3 regions of the Citrobacter sp. GW821-FHT07H02 genome follow, and region 1 is predicted to be linked to each of the others. Evidence: predicted binding sites of a transcription regulator. Region 1 holds the regulator's gene; each other region holds the start of a gene.
The links. Region 1 encodes sigma-54, which starts transcription at its own class of promoters, with help from an activator protein. Its sites were predicted from a motif close to GTTGGCACANNTTTCGCTNT; they were not measured.
Positions count from the first base shown of each region.

Region 2: the regulator sigma-54 is predicted to act here: its motif matches at 2,417-2,436, upstream of AC07NP_RS16740 (branched-chain amino acid ABC transporter substrate-binding protein).
Region 3: the regulator sigma-54 is predicted to act here: its motif matches at 2,515-2,534, upstream of glnA (glutamate--ammonia ligase).

Region 1 is NZ_JBWKPZ010000014.1:5,207-9,421, forward strand. Features, by position in the region: gene rapZ (RNase adapter RapZ) at 1-22, opposite strand, end outside; gene ptsN (PTS IIA-like nitrogen regulatory protein PtsN) at 68-559, opposite strand; gene hpf (ribosome hibernation promoting factor) at 678-965, opposite strand; gene rpoN (RNA polymerase factor sigma-54) at 988-2,421, opposite strand; gene lptB (LPS export ABC transporter ATP-binding protein) at 2,469-3,194, opposite strand; gene lptA (lipopolysaccharide ABC transporter substrate-binding protein LptA) at 3,201-3,755, opposite strand; gene lptC (LPS export ABC transporter periplasmic protein LptC) at 3,724-4,215, opposite strand, start outside.
Region 2 is NZ_JBWKPZ010000018.1:17,754-21,968, forward strand. Features, by position in the region: gene tyrP (tyrosine transporter TyrP) at 144-1,355, shown strand; gene AC07NP_RS16735 (YecA/YgfB family protein) at 1,412-2,077, opposite strand; gene AC07NP_RS16740 (branched-chain amino acid ABC transporter substrate-binding protein) at 2,589-3,662, shown strand; gene AC07NP_RS16745 (ABC transporter permease subunit) at 3,773-4,215, shown strand, end outside.
Region 3 is NZ_JBWKPZ010000012.1:109,858-114,072, forward strand. Features, by position in the region: gene AC07NP_RS13700 (GntR family transcriptional regulator) at 1-177, opposite strand, end outside; gene typA (ribosome-dependent GTPase TypA) at 420-2,243, opposite strand; gene glnA (glutamate--ammonia ligase) at 2,622-4,031, shown strand.

The sequences.
Region 1 (4,215 bases):
CGCTGACGATCATCAGTACCATGTACCGTTTCTCCTCACAACGACATAAAGAGATGCCATTGGGTTGTTATGCTTCATCCTGTTCACCTTCGGTGTCAGTGATGATTTTATAGAGTTCTTCGTCACTTTGGGCTGAACGCAGGCGGCGGCAGATGGTTTTATCCGCCAGACGTTTCGCCACCAAAGACAGCGTATGCAAATGCGTTTTGGTTTGGTCGGCGGGAACAAGCAGGGCGAAAAGCAGATCGACAGGCTGATTATCTATGGCGTCGAAAGCAATAGGCGTTTCGAGTTGTACGAACACGCCGACAGCGCGTAACGTATCTTCTTCCAGCTTCCCGTGTGGGATTGCAATGCCATTACCAATCCCTGTACTGCCCATTTTTTCACGCGTCAGAATGGCTTCAAAAACCACCTGAGAGGGTAGGCTTAGCTGTTTTGCCGCCAGTTCGCTGATGATTTCCAGCGCGCGTTTTTTACTTTGGCAGTGGACACCACTGCGCGTACATTCCTGGTTAAGTACACTGCTCAGTTGTAGAGTCGAATCGTTATTTATCATAATTTCACCTAAGAACCTGCCCCATCCAACTAACGGGTCAGATTCGGAGCGCTAACTGTACAAATGGCCTGTTGTGCTTCACAACAGGCCGTCCTGCACCCGTTAACTGCCCGGACAATTAGTGTTGTTTCAGTTTGTCTTTATGTTTCGTTAATTGCCGGGCCAGTTTATCAATCAATCCGTCAATAGCGGCATACATATCCTGACCTTCGGCACTGGCATGAATCTCGCCGCCGTTCACATGTAGTGTCGCATCCGAGGTGTGGGTCACTTTCTCCACTTTCAACACAATGTAGACCTGATTTATCCGGTCAAAATACTGTTCAAGCTTAGCGAACTTGCCTGAAATAAACTCGCGCAAAGCTTCAGTAATTTCGACGTTATTTCCAGTGATGTTGAGCTGCATAGTGTCTTCCTTATCGGTTGGGTCAAACCAGTTGTTTGCGCTGGTTAGACGGCGGAATGGATAAAGACTCTCGGTACTTCGCAACGGTACGGCGCGCCACCATGATACCTTGTTCTGACAGCATAGAGGTTAACTTGCTGTCGCTCAGTGGTTTCGCGGGGTTTTCCGCAGCAATTAACTTCTTCACCAGCGCCCGTATTGCCGTGGACGAGGCTTCGCCGCCGCCTTCGGTATTGACGTGGCTGGAAAAGAAATATTTCAGTTCAAAAATTCCACGCGGGCTGTGCAGATACTTCTGCGTGGTCACACGGGAAATTGTCGACTCATGCATTTCGACGGCCTGGGCGATATCCGCCAGCACCATCGGTTTCATAAACTCTTCGCCCTGCTCAAAAAAGGCTTGTTGCTGCTCAACGATACAGCGGCTGACGCGCAGCAATGTATCGTTACGGCTTTCCAGACTTTTGATCAACCACTTCGCATCCTGAAGATTGCTACGGATAAACTGGCTGTCAGCATCGTTACGCGCGCCATTGCACATGGCGGCATAGTGCTGATTGATCTGCAAACGAGGGATGCTGTCGCTGTTCAGTTCCACCGTCCAGTGATCGTTATGTTTACGGACCAGCACATCAGGGATCACGTATTCAGGCTCGCCTGTCTGGATCGACTGTCCGGGTCTGGGATCGAGCGACTGAATAAGATTGACCGCTTCTTTGAGCACCTCTTCCTTCAGGCGAGTGACGCGCATCAATGAACGAAAATCGTGATTGGCCAGCAGATCAAGGTGATCGCTGATGATCAGGCGAGCCTCTTGCAGCCAGGGCGTCGCGGTGTCGAATTGCGAGAGTTGGATCAGCAAACAGTCGCGAAGATCTTTTGCTGCCACTCCGACAGGATCAAAACGCTGAATGCGTTTAAGCACGGCTTCAACTTCATCAAGGTCGATCTCTTCGTCACCCATGCTCTCGAGGATGTCATCCAGCGAGACGGTGAGATAGCCGGTTTCGTCTACCGCATCGACGATCGACGTAGCGATCGCCCGGTCAGTGTCCGAGAACGGCGTAAGTTCCACCTGCCACATCAGGTAATCCTGTAGCGACTGCGTGGTTTCACCCTGATAGACCGGCAGCTCATCGTCGATATAGTCGCCGCTGGTGCCGGACGGCGTTCCTGCGGTGTAGATTTCATCCCAACTGGCATCAAGCGGCAGCTCTTCCGGCATCTCTTTTTGTTCGAGTGCGTCTGCGGTGTCCAGGGTTTCGCTGTCCTGAGTTTCCTGGGTGTCGATTTCTTCGTGAAGATCGGTTTGCTCGAGCAGTGGATTACTTTCCAGCGCTTGCTGAAGTTCTTGCTGAAGTTCCAGCGTGGACAACTGCAACAGACGGATAGCCTGTTGTAGTTGAGGCGTCATGGCCAGTTGTTGGCTGAGCCTGAGTTGCAAACCTTGCTTCATGTTCAGAGTGATTTTCTCCCGCTATGACGTCGCAATCTTCTACCCTATCAGAGTCTGAAGTCTTCCCCAAGGTATACACGTTTAACGTGATCGTCTTGCAGGATTTCAGTCGGTGTACCGTGCGCGATGAGGTGTCCCTGACTCACGATATACGCGCGTTCACAGACCGCCAGCGTTTCACGGACGTTATGGTCGGTGATCAATACGCCGAGTCCGCTGTCGCGCAGATGCTCAATGATGCGTTTAATATCGATAACGGAAATGGGGTCAACACCCGCAAAAGGTTCATCCAGCAGGATAAATTTAGGGTTTGCCGCCAGCGCACGGGCGATTTCCACACGACGGCGTTCACCACCGGAGAGCGACTGCCCCAGGTTGTCACGCAGGTGCTCGATGTGAAATTCTTCCATCAGCTCATTGGCTCTGTCTTCGCGCTGTTCGTTCGACAGATCGTCACGGATTTGCAACACCGCCATCAGGTTATCAAATACGCTCAGGCGACGGAAAATGGAGGCTTCCTGCGGCAGATAGCCAATGCCGCGGCGCGCACGCGCATGCAGCGGCAGCAGGCTGATATCTTCGTCATCAATAATGATGTTGCCTGCATCGCGCGACACGATGCCCACAACCATATAAAAGGTCGTGGTTTTACCCGCGCCGTTCGGGCCGAGAAGACCCACGATCTCCCCGGAGTTGACGGTAAGACTGACATCTTCCACCACCCGGCGGCCCTTATAGGCCTTTGCAAGATTCTTTGCAGTTAATGTTGCCATAACGAATTAGTTACCCTTCTTCTGTGCCGGGGCCTGGCCTTTGTTTTTGTCTTGCAGTTGCGACGGAACCAGAACCGTGGTCACACGTTTGCCTTTTTCACTAAAGGCCTGCATTTTTTGCTCTTTCACCAGATAGGTGATTTTGTCGCCGGTAATGTTGCTGTCGAGCTGTTCCAGGTAGGCGTTTCCGGTGAGGATGACGAAATCTTTTGCCAGCTCATAATGCATTTTCGAGGCGCGGCCTTTTACCGGCTTACCGTTGTCCTGCATCTGATAGAAGGTGGCAGGGTTGCCGAAGCCATCAATCACCTCTTTGCCATCTTCACCGCCCGGACGGGTAACGACCACTTTATCAGCATTAATTTTGATGGTGCCCTGGGTGACAATGACGTTACCGGTGAAGGTGACGACATTGCCCTGCATGTCCAGGGACTGCTGGTCCGATTCAATATGAATCGGCTGCTCGGTATCGCCCGTGACGGCGAACGCAGGAATGCTGGCGGCCAGAAGTGAGCTGGCAAGCACAAGATTAAGGCTGAGTTTGTTTTTTTGGAATTTCATAGGAGGTTCTAACCTTTTCAATCAGCTCGGCGTTCTTGCTGCGTAAGTTGCCGCGCATTTTCAGTCCGCTGGAGTTAAATGTTGTTCCGTATAACGTCACGAGATCGTCAGAGGTAACATCCTGCGTTACCAGATTGATCTTCGCGTTATCGGTCGTAATTCTGCGTAGTTGAGAGTCAGGCACCAACGCGTTGACTTCAACGTGGCCGTAGAGATACAGCATCCGGTCATCGGTCAATTTGGCTTTGTCGGCCTTAATCGACCAGGTCGGGACTTTATCCTTATCAAAGGTAGTTAACACCGGGCGGGTAAACCACGAAACCGCCTGATCTGAATAGTATTCAACATGTTGAGCAATGAGGCGATAGTTCAGCGCCCCCTCAGGACTGTATACGACGCTATCCGTATGCTCACTTTTATAAGTTGGGTCGCTGTTATTCACGACAACTTGGGGCGCATC
Region 2 (4,215 bases), on a different contig from region 1:
GGCATGATGCGGGGCCAACCACACTTATAAAAACCGTAAACAAAACTTAACACTCATTGTAACGACGATTTGACGAAAATCGCGTAATGCCTTACCCTGCGCCGCAGATACCACTATTGATTATCTCTGGGACAGAGGAAAGCGTGAAGAATAGAACTCTGGGAAGTGTTTTTATCGTGGCGGGAACCACAATCGGTGCAGGTATGCTGGCCATGCCGCTGGCGGCAGCGGGTGTGGGTTTCAGCGTCACGCTGGCGTTATTGATTGGGCTGTGGGCGCTGATGTGTTACACCGCGCTGTTACTTCTCGAAGTGTATCAACATGTTCCGGCAGATACGGGGCTGGGTACACTGGCAAAACGGTATCTGGGACGCTACGGTCAGTGGGTGACCGGGTTTAGCATGATGTTTTTAATGTATGCCCTGACCGCAGCCTACATTAGCGGTGCCGGTGAGTTGCTCGCCTCCAGTATCAACGACTGGACTGGCAGCGAAATGTCGCCCGCCGCTGGCGTACTGCTGTTCACCTTTGTTGCCGGTGGCGTGGTTTGCGTTGGAACGTCGCTTGTCGATCTGTTCAACCGTTTTCTGTTCAGCGCCAAAATTATCTTCCTGGTGGTGATGCTGGCGTTGCTGATGCCGCACATCCACAAAATCAATCTTCTTACCCTGCCGTTGCAGCAAGGGCTGGCGTGGTCCGCCATTCCGGTGATTTTCACCTCGTTTGGTTTTCACGGTAGCGTGCCCAGCATTGTCAGCTATATGGACGGCAATATTCGTAAATTACGCTGGGTGTTTATCACCGGCAGCGCAATCCCGCTGATCGCCTATATTTTCTGGCAGCTTGCGACCCTCGGCAGCATCGACTCCTCAACGTTTATGGGGCTGCTGGCCGATCACGCCGGATTAAACGGTCTGCTTCAGGCGTTACGGGAAGTGGTCGCCTCACCTCACGTTGAGCTGGCGGTGCACCTGTTCGCCGATCTGGCGCTGGCGACCTCGTTCCTCGGCGTGGCGCTGGGATTATTTGATTACCTGGCGGATCTGTTCCAGCGTCGCAATACCGCTGCCGGACGCCTGCAAACTGGCGCAATTACCTTTTTGCCGCCGCTGGCGTTTGCCCTCTTCTATCCGCGCGGATTTGTTATGGCTCTGGGGTATGCCGGTGTAGCGCTGGCGGTACTGGCGTTGCTGATCCCTTCGTTGCTGACATGGCAAAGCCGAAAGCATAATCCTCAGGCGGGATATCGCGTTAAAGGCGGTTCACTGGCGTTAGGTCTGGTGTTTCTTTGCGGGATTGTGGTGATCGGAGTTCAGTTCTCTATCGCAGCGGGACTGCTGCCCGAACCAGGTTGAATGCAGAAGATGGCGCTTAAACTGCGGTTTAAGCGCCATCCGAGCTTAACGTACTATTAATGCAGACAGCACTGCTTATACTTTTTGCCGCTGCCGCAAGGACAGGGATCGTTACGGCCGGGTTTGGCGTCCACTTTTACTGGTACCTGCAACGGAGTTTCTTGCGGATGCGCCATCCACCAGGCGTGAAGATCCAGCGCCGCCATCCGGATAGCCTCTACGCTTTCTTCAAATGCCTCTGGCGTCATCTTCTCTACCACGGCAAAGTTCTCTTCCGTACCGTGCAACGCAATTGCCTCCAGCGCTGGTTTCAGCGAGTCTGGCAACGCTGACCAGTCAGAAAGCGCCACACCGCGCATATAGCCAAAGCACCACTCTTCGACAATCGTCAGCTCATGGCCTTCAATTTCGCGCAGGCCAAATAAAGGTTCAAACTGCTCCGGAAACTCGTTCAGCCTGTCGGCGGTATCAGCCATATGCTGGAACGCAAGATTCATAAAGCGCGTCATCTCTTTTTCCGATGACCAGCGCGGCACATATTGCGGCCCGCCCCATACTGCCACCAGCCACTGCTCCGGCTCAATCTCACGTGGAGAACTGAGTACCGCCGTCAGCAGACCATCCAGCTCTGACACATCCAGAATCGCGTGTTCGGTGTTGTACTTTGTCAGTACATCATCCAGCCACTCCAGTTCGCTTTCGTTCAATGGTCCCGTGTTCATAACGCTCATCCTCAGTGAAATACGCTTGCCAGGGCTCATCTTACAGGGTGGACGGGGATTTTTCTAAACAAAACGGGGAGATCAGAAGCCCTGCCTTCCTGAGCCTTGCGCATCGTTCAAGTGATCCTCTCCGCATTTTTGCACCGACAAGGTGCGCAGCCTGACTTTTCTGCAGCTATGTTTAAGATTCTGGACGGTTTGGATACCACGCATCCCAGTCTGCCACGTGAAGGCAACCACCTCCTTAGATAACGATTGACACTGACCTGATGAAATTGCGACGCCGTATTTCACATCGCATTGCTACGTCTGTCAGAAAACAATGTCGATATTTATCAACCTGGCGGAGTTTTTGCTTAAAAAAAGACAGCCGTACGCGGCCCGCTTGATAACGCAATAAATGACGAAGTTTATGATTTTCCCCGCGCCTCCCGGCGCCTGGTATTGAACAGTACTGAGGAATATCCAAATGTCTATTAAAATGATTAAGTTACCTCTGCAGATTGCCGTTATGGGTTGTTTAAGTACCGCATTTTATGCACAGGCAGATATCGCGATTGGCGTGGCCGGGCCATTTACCGGTCCCAATGCCACGTATGGGGCGCAATACTGGAAAGGGGCATCGCAGGCGGCGGCGGATATCAATGCGGCAGGCGGTATTAAAGGTGAGAAAATCGTGCTGGTGCAGGGCGACGATGCCTGTGAACCAAAGCAGGCTGTCGCGGTGGCAAACCGGCTGGTCGATGAATCCAAAGTCTCTGCCGTGGTCGGTCATTTCTGTTCGTCTTCCACTATGCCATCTTCCGAAGTTTATGATGAAGCGGGAGTATTGACGATAACCCCGGGGTCAACTAACCCACTGATTACCGAACGCGGAATGAAAGGCATGCTCCGCATGTGTGGTCGTGACGATCAGCAAGGCGTCACGGCGGCAAACTACATGCTGGACGTGCTGAAAGCGAAAAAGATCGCCATCATTCACGACAAAGATACCTACGGTCAGGGCTTAGCCGACGCGACGAAAGCCGCGCTGCAAAAACGGGGCACCAAAGAAGTTCTGTATGAGGGACTGTCGCGCGGTGAAAAAGATTTCAATGCCCTGGTGACCAAAATCGGCGCGCTGAAGCCAGACGTTGTCTACTTTGGCGGTTGCCATCCGGAAGCGGGTCCGTTGGTGCGTCAAATGCGGGAGCAAGGTGTACAGGCGAAATTCTTCTCCGGCGACTGTGTGGTGACGGAGGAGATGGTGACGGCTGCCGGTGGCGCGCAGTATACCAATGGCGTGTTGATGACCTTTGGTAAAGACCCTCGCACCATTGCGGAAGGCAAAGCGGTCATTGAGAAATTCCGCGCCAGCGGTTTTGAACCTGAAGGCTACACCCTGTACGCCTATGCCTCAATTCAGGCCCTTGCTGCTGCCTACGGCGCCGCAGGAAAAGACAACGCCAAAGCGGGCGAATGGCTGAAATCACACTCCGTTGACACGGTGATGGGCCCCAAATCCTGGGATGAGAAAGGCGATCTAAAAGTGTCTGATTACGTGGTTTACCAGTGGGATGACAAAGGTAAGTACCACCAACTCTAATACCGTCAGGTCGGTTCTGACTTCTCGCTCCCCTCTCGGGTGAGGCATTGCAACCCTGAAGGCAACCGGATTGTGCTAGCCGGTTGCCTTACCACTGGCGGGAATTTCAAATGGATGCTTTCTTCTTACAACAGATGATCAACGGTCTGACGTTGGGAGCGGTGTATGGCCTGATTGCCATCGGTTACACCATGGTCTACGGCATCATCGGCATGATCAATTTCGCGCATGGCGAAGTTTACATGATCTCCGCGTACCTCTGTGCCATTGGCCTGGGACTGCTCTCCTACTTTGGCATTCACTCTTTCCCCCTGCTGATTTTTGGCACCCTGATCTTCACCATCGTGATAACGGGGGTCTACGGCTGGGTCATCGAACGTATTGCCTATCGACCCCTGCGAAATTCAACCCGTCTGGCGCCACTCATCTCTGCCATCGGTATGTCACTCATTCTGCAAAACTATGTGCAAATCAGTCAGGGACCCAACCAGCAAGGCATCCCAACGCTGATGAGCGGCGTGCTGCGTTTCAATGTCGGCGACGGAATGGTGCA
Region 3 (4,215 bases), on a different contig from region 1:
TTTGGATTCAGCCTCAAGATTTAACAGCGCCTGACGTAGCGTCATACGCTTAATACCCAGCAGCTCACCTAATTCCCGCTCAGAAGGCAGCTTTCCACCTGACGTGGTGATCCCATCGTTTAACCAACGGTCCAGCTTCTCTTTCGCATTTTCAACGGTCGACTGATTGCTCGTCATTGTTTAACCCATTTGGTTTAAACCAGTAAAAGCATCATACGCTGACGCTAAAAAAGAAAGCAAACAGCGCCGACATGCTTTGAAGATAAATGTGACAAAGCTCTCTTATGGCGAGGGTACGGGGGTTTGGCGGGTGAGGAGAGACGGGAGGGAACAGCGCCGGTGAAGTCGCAGTTCGGCCAAAAAGATCCAAAAAAAACCCCGCCACGAAGGCAGGGTCTTATTGTAGAAAGAAGCGTTAATTACTCTTCTTTCGCGCCGCGCATTGCGCGTTTACGATCGTTTTCAGTCAGGTGACGTTTACGGATACGGATGGAAGTTGGGGTAACTTCTACCAGTTCGTCGTCATCGATGAATTCCAGAGCCTGCTCCAGAGTCATTTTCTGAGCTGGGACCAGCGTGGTTGCTTCGTCAGTACCGGAAGCACGCATGTTGGTCAGTTTCTTACCGGTCAGGCAGTTTACAGTCAGGTCGTTAGAACGACTGTGAATACCGATGATCTGGCCTTCGTAAACTTCTGCACCGTGACCGAGGAACAGCTTACCGCGATCCTGCAGGCTGAACAGTGCGAACGCAACCGCTTTACCCTGACCGTTGGAGATCAGTACGCCGTTCTGACGCTGACCAACATCGCCCGCACGAATATCGTCGTAATGGCTGAAGGTGGAGTACAGCAGACCGGTACCGGAGGTCATGGTCATGAATTCTGAACGGAAGCCGATCAGACCACGGCTTGGGATCACGTAGTCAAGACGTACGCGGCCTTTGCCATCTGGATTCATGTTTTTCAGGTCGCCTTTACGCTCACCCAGAGCCTGCATGACAGAACCCTGATGCTGCTCTTCGACGTCCAGCGTTACGTTTTCGAACGGCTCTTGTTTACGGCCGTCGATTTCGCGGAAGATAACTTTCGGACGGGAAACCGCCATTTCGAAACCTTCACGACGCATGTTTTCGATAAGAACGGACAGGTGCAGCTCACCACGACCAGATACACGGAACGCATCCGCATCCGGCGTTTCTTCAACGCGCAGTGCCACGTTGTGCACCAGCTCTTTGTTCAGGCGGTCAAGGATCTGACGAGAGGTAACGTACTTACCTTCTTTACCACAGAACGGAGAGGTGTTTACGCAGAAGAACATGGATACGGTCGGTTCATCAACGGACAGTGCTGGCAGCGCTTCAACATTCTGTGTATCACAGATGGTATCAGAGATGTTCAGCTCGCCGAGACCGGTGATCGCGATGATATCGCCCGCTTCTGCAACGTCACTCTCGATACGTTCCAGACCCAGGTGGGTCAGAACTTTACCGACTTTACCGTTGCGGGTTTTGCCTGCGCTATCAATGATAGTGATCTGCTGGTTCGGTTTAACTTTACCGCGCTTGATACGACCGATGCCGATAACACCAACGTAGTTGTTGTAGTCCAGCTGAGAGATTTGCATCTGCAGCGGGCCATCAAGGTCTACGTTCGGTGCCGGTACGCGATCAACGATGGTCTGATACAGCGGAGTCATATCTTCAGCCATATCTTCGTGATCCAGACCTGCGATACCGTTCAGCGCAGATGCGTAAACGATAGGGAAGTCCAGCTGTTCGTCGGTTGCATCAAGGTTAACGAACAGGTCGAATACCTGATCAACAACCCAGTCAGGACGCGCACCAGGACGGTCAACTTTGTTGATAACAACAATCGGCTTCAGGCCATGAGCAAAGGCTTTTTTGGTCACGAAGCGCGTCTGCGGCATCGGACCATCCATTGCATCAACGACCAACAGCACGGAATCGACCATGGACATTACACGTTCAACTTCACCACCGAAGTCGGCGTGCCCCGGGGTATCAACGATGTTGATACGGTAGTCATTCCATTTGATAGCGGTGTTTTTCGCGAGGATGGTAATCCCACGCTCTTTCTCCAAATCGTTGGAGTCCATCACACGCTCTTGGGTTTCGGCACGCGCATCAAACGTACCGGATTGCTGCAGCAGCTTGTCGACCAGGGTAGTTTTACCATGGTCAACGTGCGCGATGATGGCGATGTTACGCAAATTTTCGATCACAACTTTGCCTCGGGCATTAGGAATAGCGCGTTATTGTACACGGATTAATCGCACTACAAAACAGGATCACAAACATCCTCCGCAAACAAGTATTGCAGAGTTTCTTTGTGATCGCTTTCACGGAGCGTTAAAAGGGTTACTCATTGCTCATTGCACCAACATGGTGCTTAATGTTCACATTGAAGCACTATATTGGTGCAGCGTGCTCACCATGGTGCAGCCCTTTTGCACGATGGTGCGCATGATAACGCCTTTTAGGGGCAATTTAAAAGTTGGCACAGATTTCGCTTTATATTTTTTACGGCGACACGGCCAATTTTTGCAGAATTGTAGACCTCGTTACCACGACGACAATGACCAATCCGGGAGAGTTAAAGTATGTCCGCTGAACACGTATTGACGATGCTGAACGAGCACGAAGTGAAGTTTGTTGATTTGCGCTTCACCGATACCAAAGGTAAAGAACAGCACGTCACTATTCCTGCTCATCAGGTAAATGCCGAATTCTTCGAAGAAGGCAAAATGTTTGACGGCTCCTCCATCGGCGGCTGGAAAGGCATTAACGAATCTGACATGGTTCTGATGCCAGATGCGTCCACTGCGCTCATCGACCCGTTCTTTGAAGAATCTACTCTGATTATCCGTTGTGATATCCTGGAACCTGGCACGCTGCAGGGCTATGACCGTGACCCGCGCTCCATCGCCAAACGCGCTGAAGAATACCTGCGCGCTACCGGCATCGCAGACACCGTTCTCTTCGGGCCAGAGCCAGAATTCTTCCTGTTTGATGACATTCGTTTCGGCGCATCCATCTCCGGTTCCCACGTCGCTATCGACGATATCGAAGGTGCATGGAACTCCTCCACCAAATACGAAGGTGGTAACAAAGGTCACCGTCCTGGCGTGAAAGGCGGCTACTTCCCGGTTCCTCCGGTAGACTCTTCTCAGGACATTCGTTCCACCATGTGTCTGATCATGGAAGAGATGGGTCTGGTTGTCGAAGCACATCACCACGAAGTAGCGACCGCAGGCCAGAACGAAATCGCAACCCGCTTTAACACCATGACCAAAAAAGCGGACGAAATTCAGATCTACAAATATGTGGTTCACAACGTTGCGCACCGTTTCGGTAAAACCGCAACCTTTATGCCAAAACCGATGTTTGGCGATAACGGTTCCGGTATGCACTGCCACATGTCTCTGTCCAAGAACGGCGTAAACCTGTTCTCTGGCGACAAATATGCCGGTCTGTCTGAGCAGGCGCTGTTCTACATCGGCGGCGTAATCAAACACGCTAAAGCGATCAATGCCCTGGCAAACCCGACCACCAACTCCTACAAGCGTCTGGTCCCGGGTTATGAAGCACCGGTCATGCTGGCTTACTCTGCCCGTAACCGTTCTGCCTCTATCCGTATTCCGGTGGTTGCTTCTCCGAAAGCGCGTCGTATCGAAGTGCGCTTCCCGGATCCGGCAGCTAACCCGTACCTGTGCTTTGCTGCCCTGCTGATGGCGGGTCTTGACGGTATTAAGAACAAGATCCACCCGGGCGAAGCGATGGACAAAAACCTGTATGACCTGCCGCCGGAAGAAGCGAAAGAGATCCCACAGGTTGCTGGCTCTCTGGAAGAAGCACTGAAAGAACTGGATCTGGACCGCGAGTTCCTGACCGCAGGCGGCGTGTTCACCGACGAAGCGATCGATGCGTACATTACGCTGCGTCGTGAAGAAGATGACCGCGTGCGCATGACGCCACACCCGGTAGAGTTTGAACTGTACTACAGCGTTTAACCGTATCTTAAAAATCCGACGAATTTCGCGTTGCGGCAAGGCGGCAACTGAGCAAATCCCCAGGAGCATAGATAGCTATGTGACTGGGGTGAGCGACAAATCTGTCTGGAACAGATTTGAACGTCACGGAGTGACGGCCCGTAAGGGCGAGGCTCATGGATGAGCCGAGTAACTCGTAGCCAAC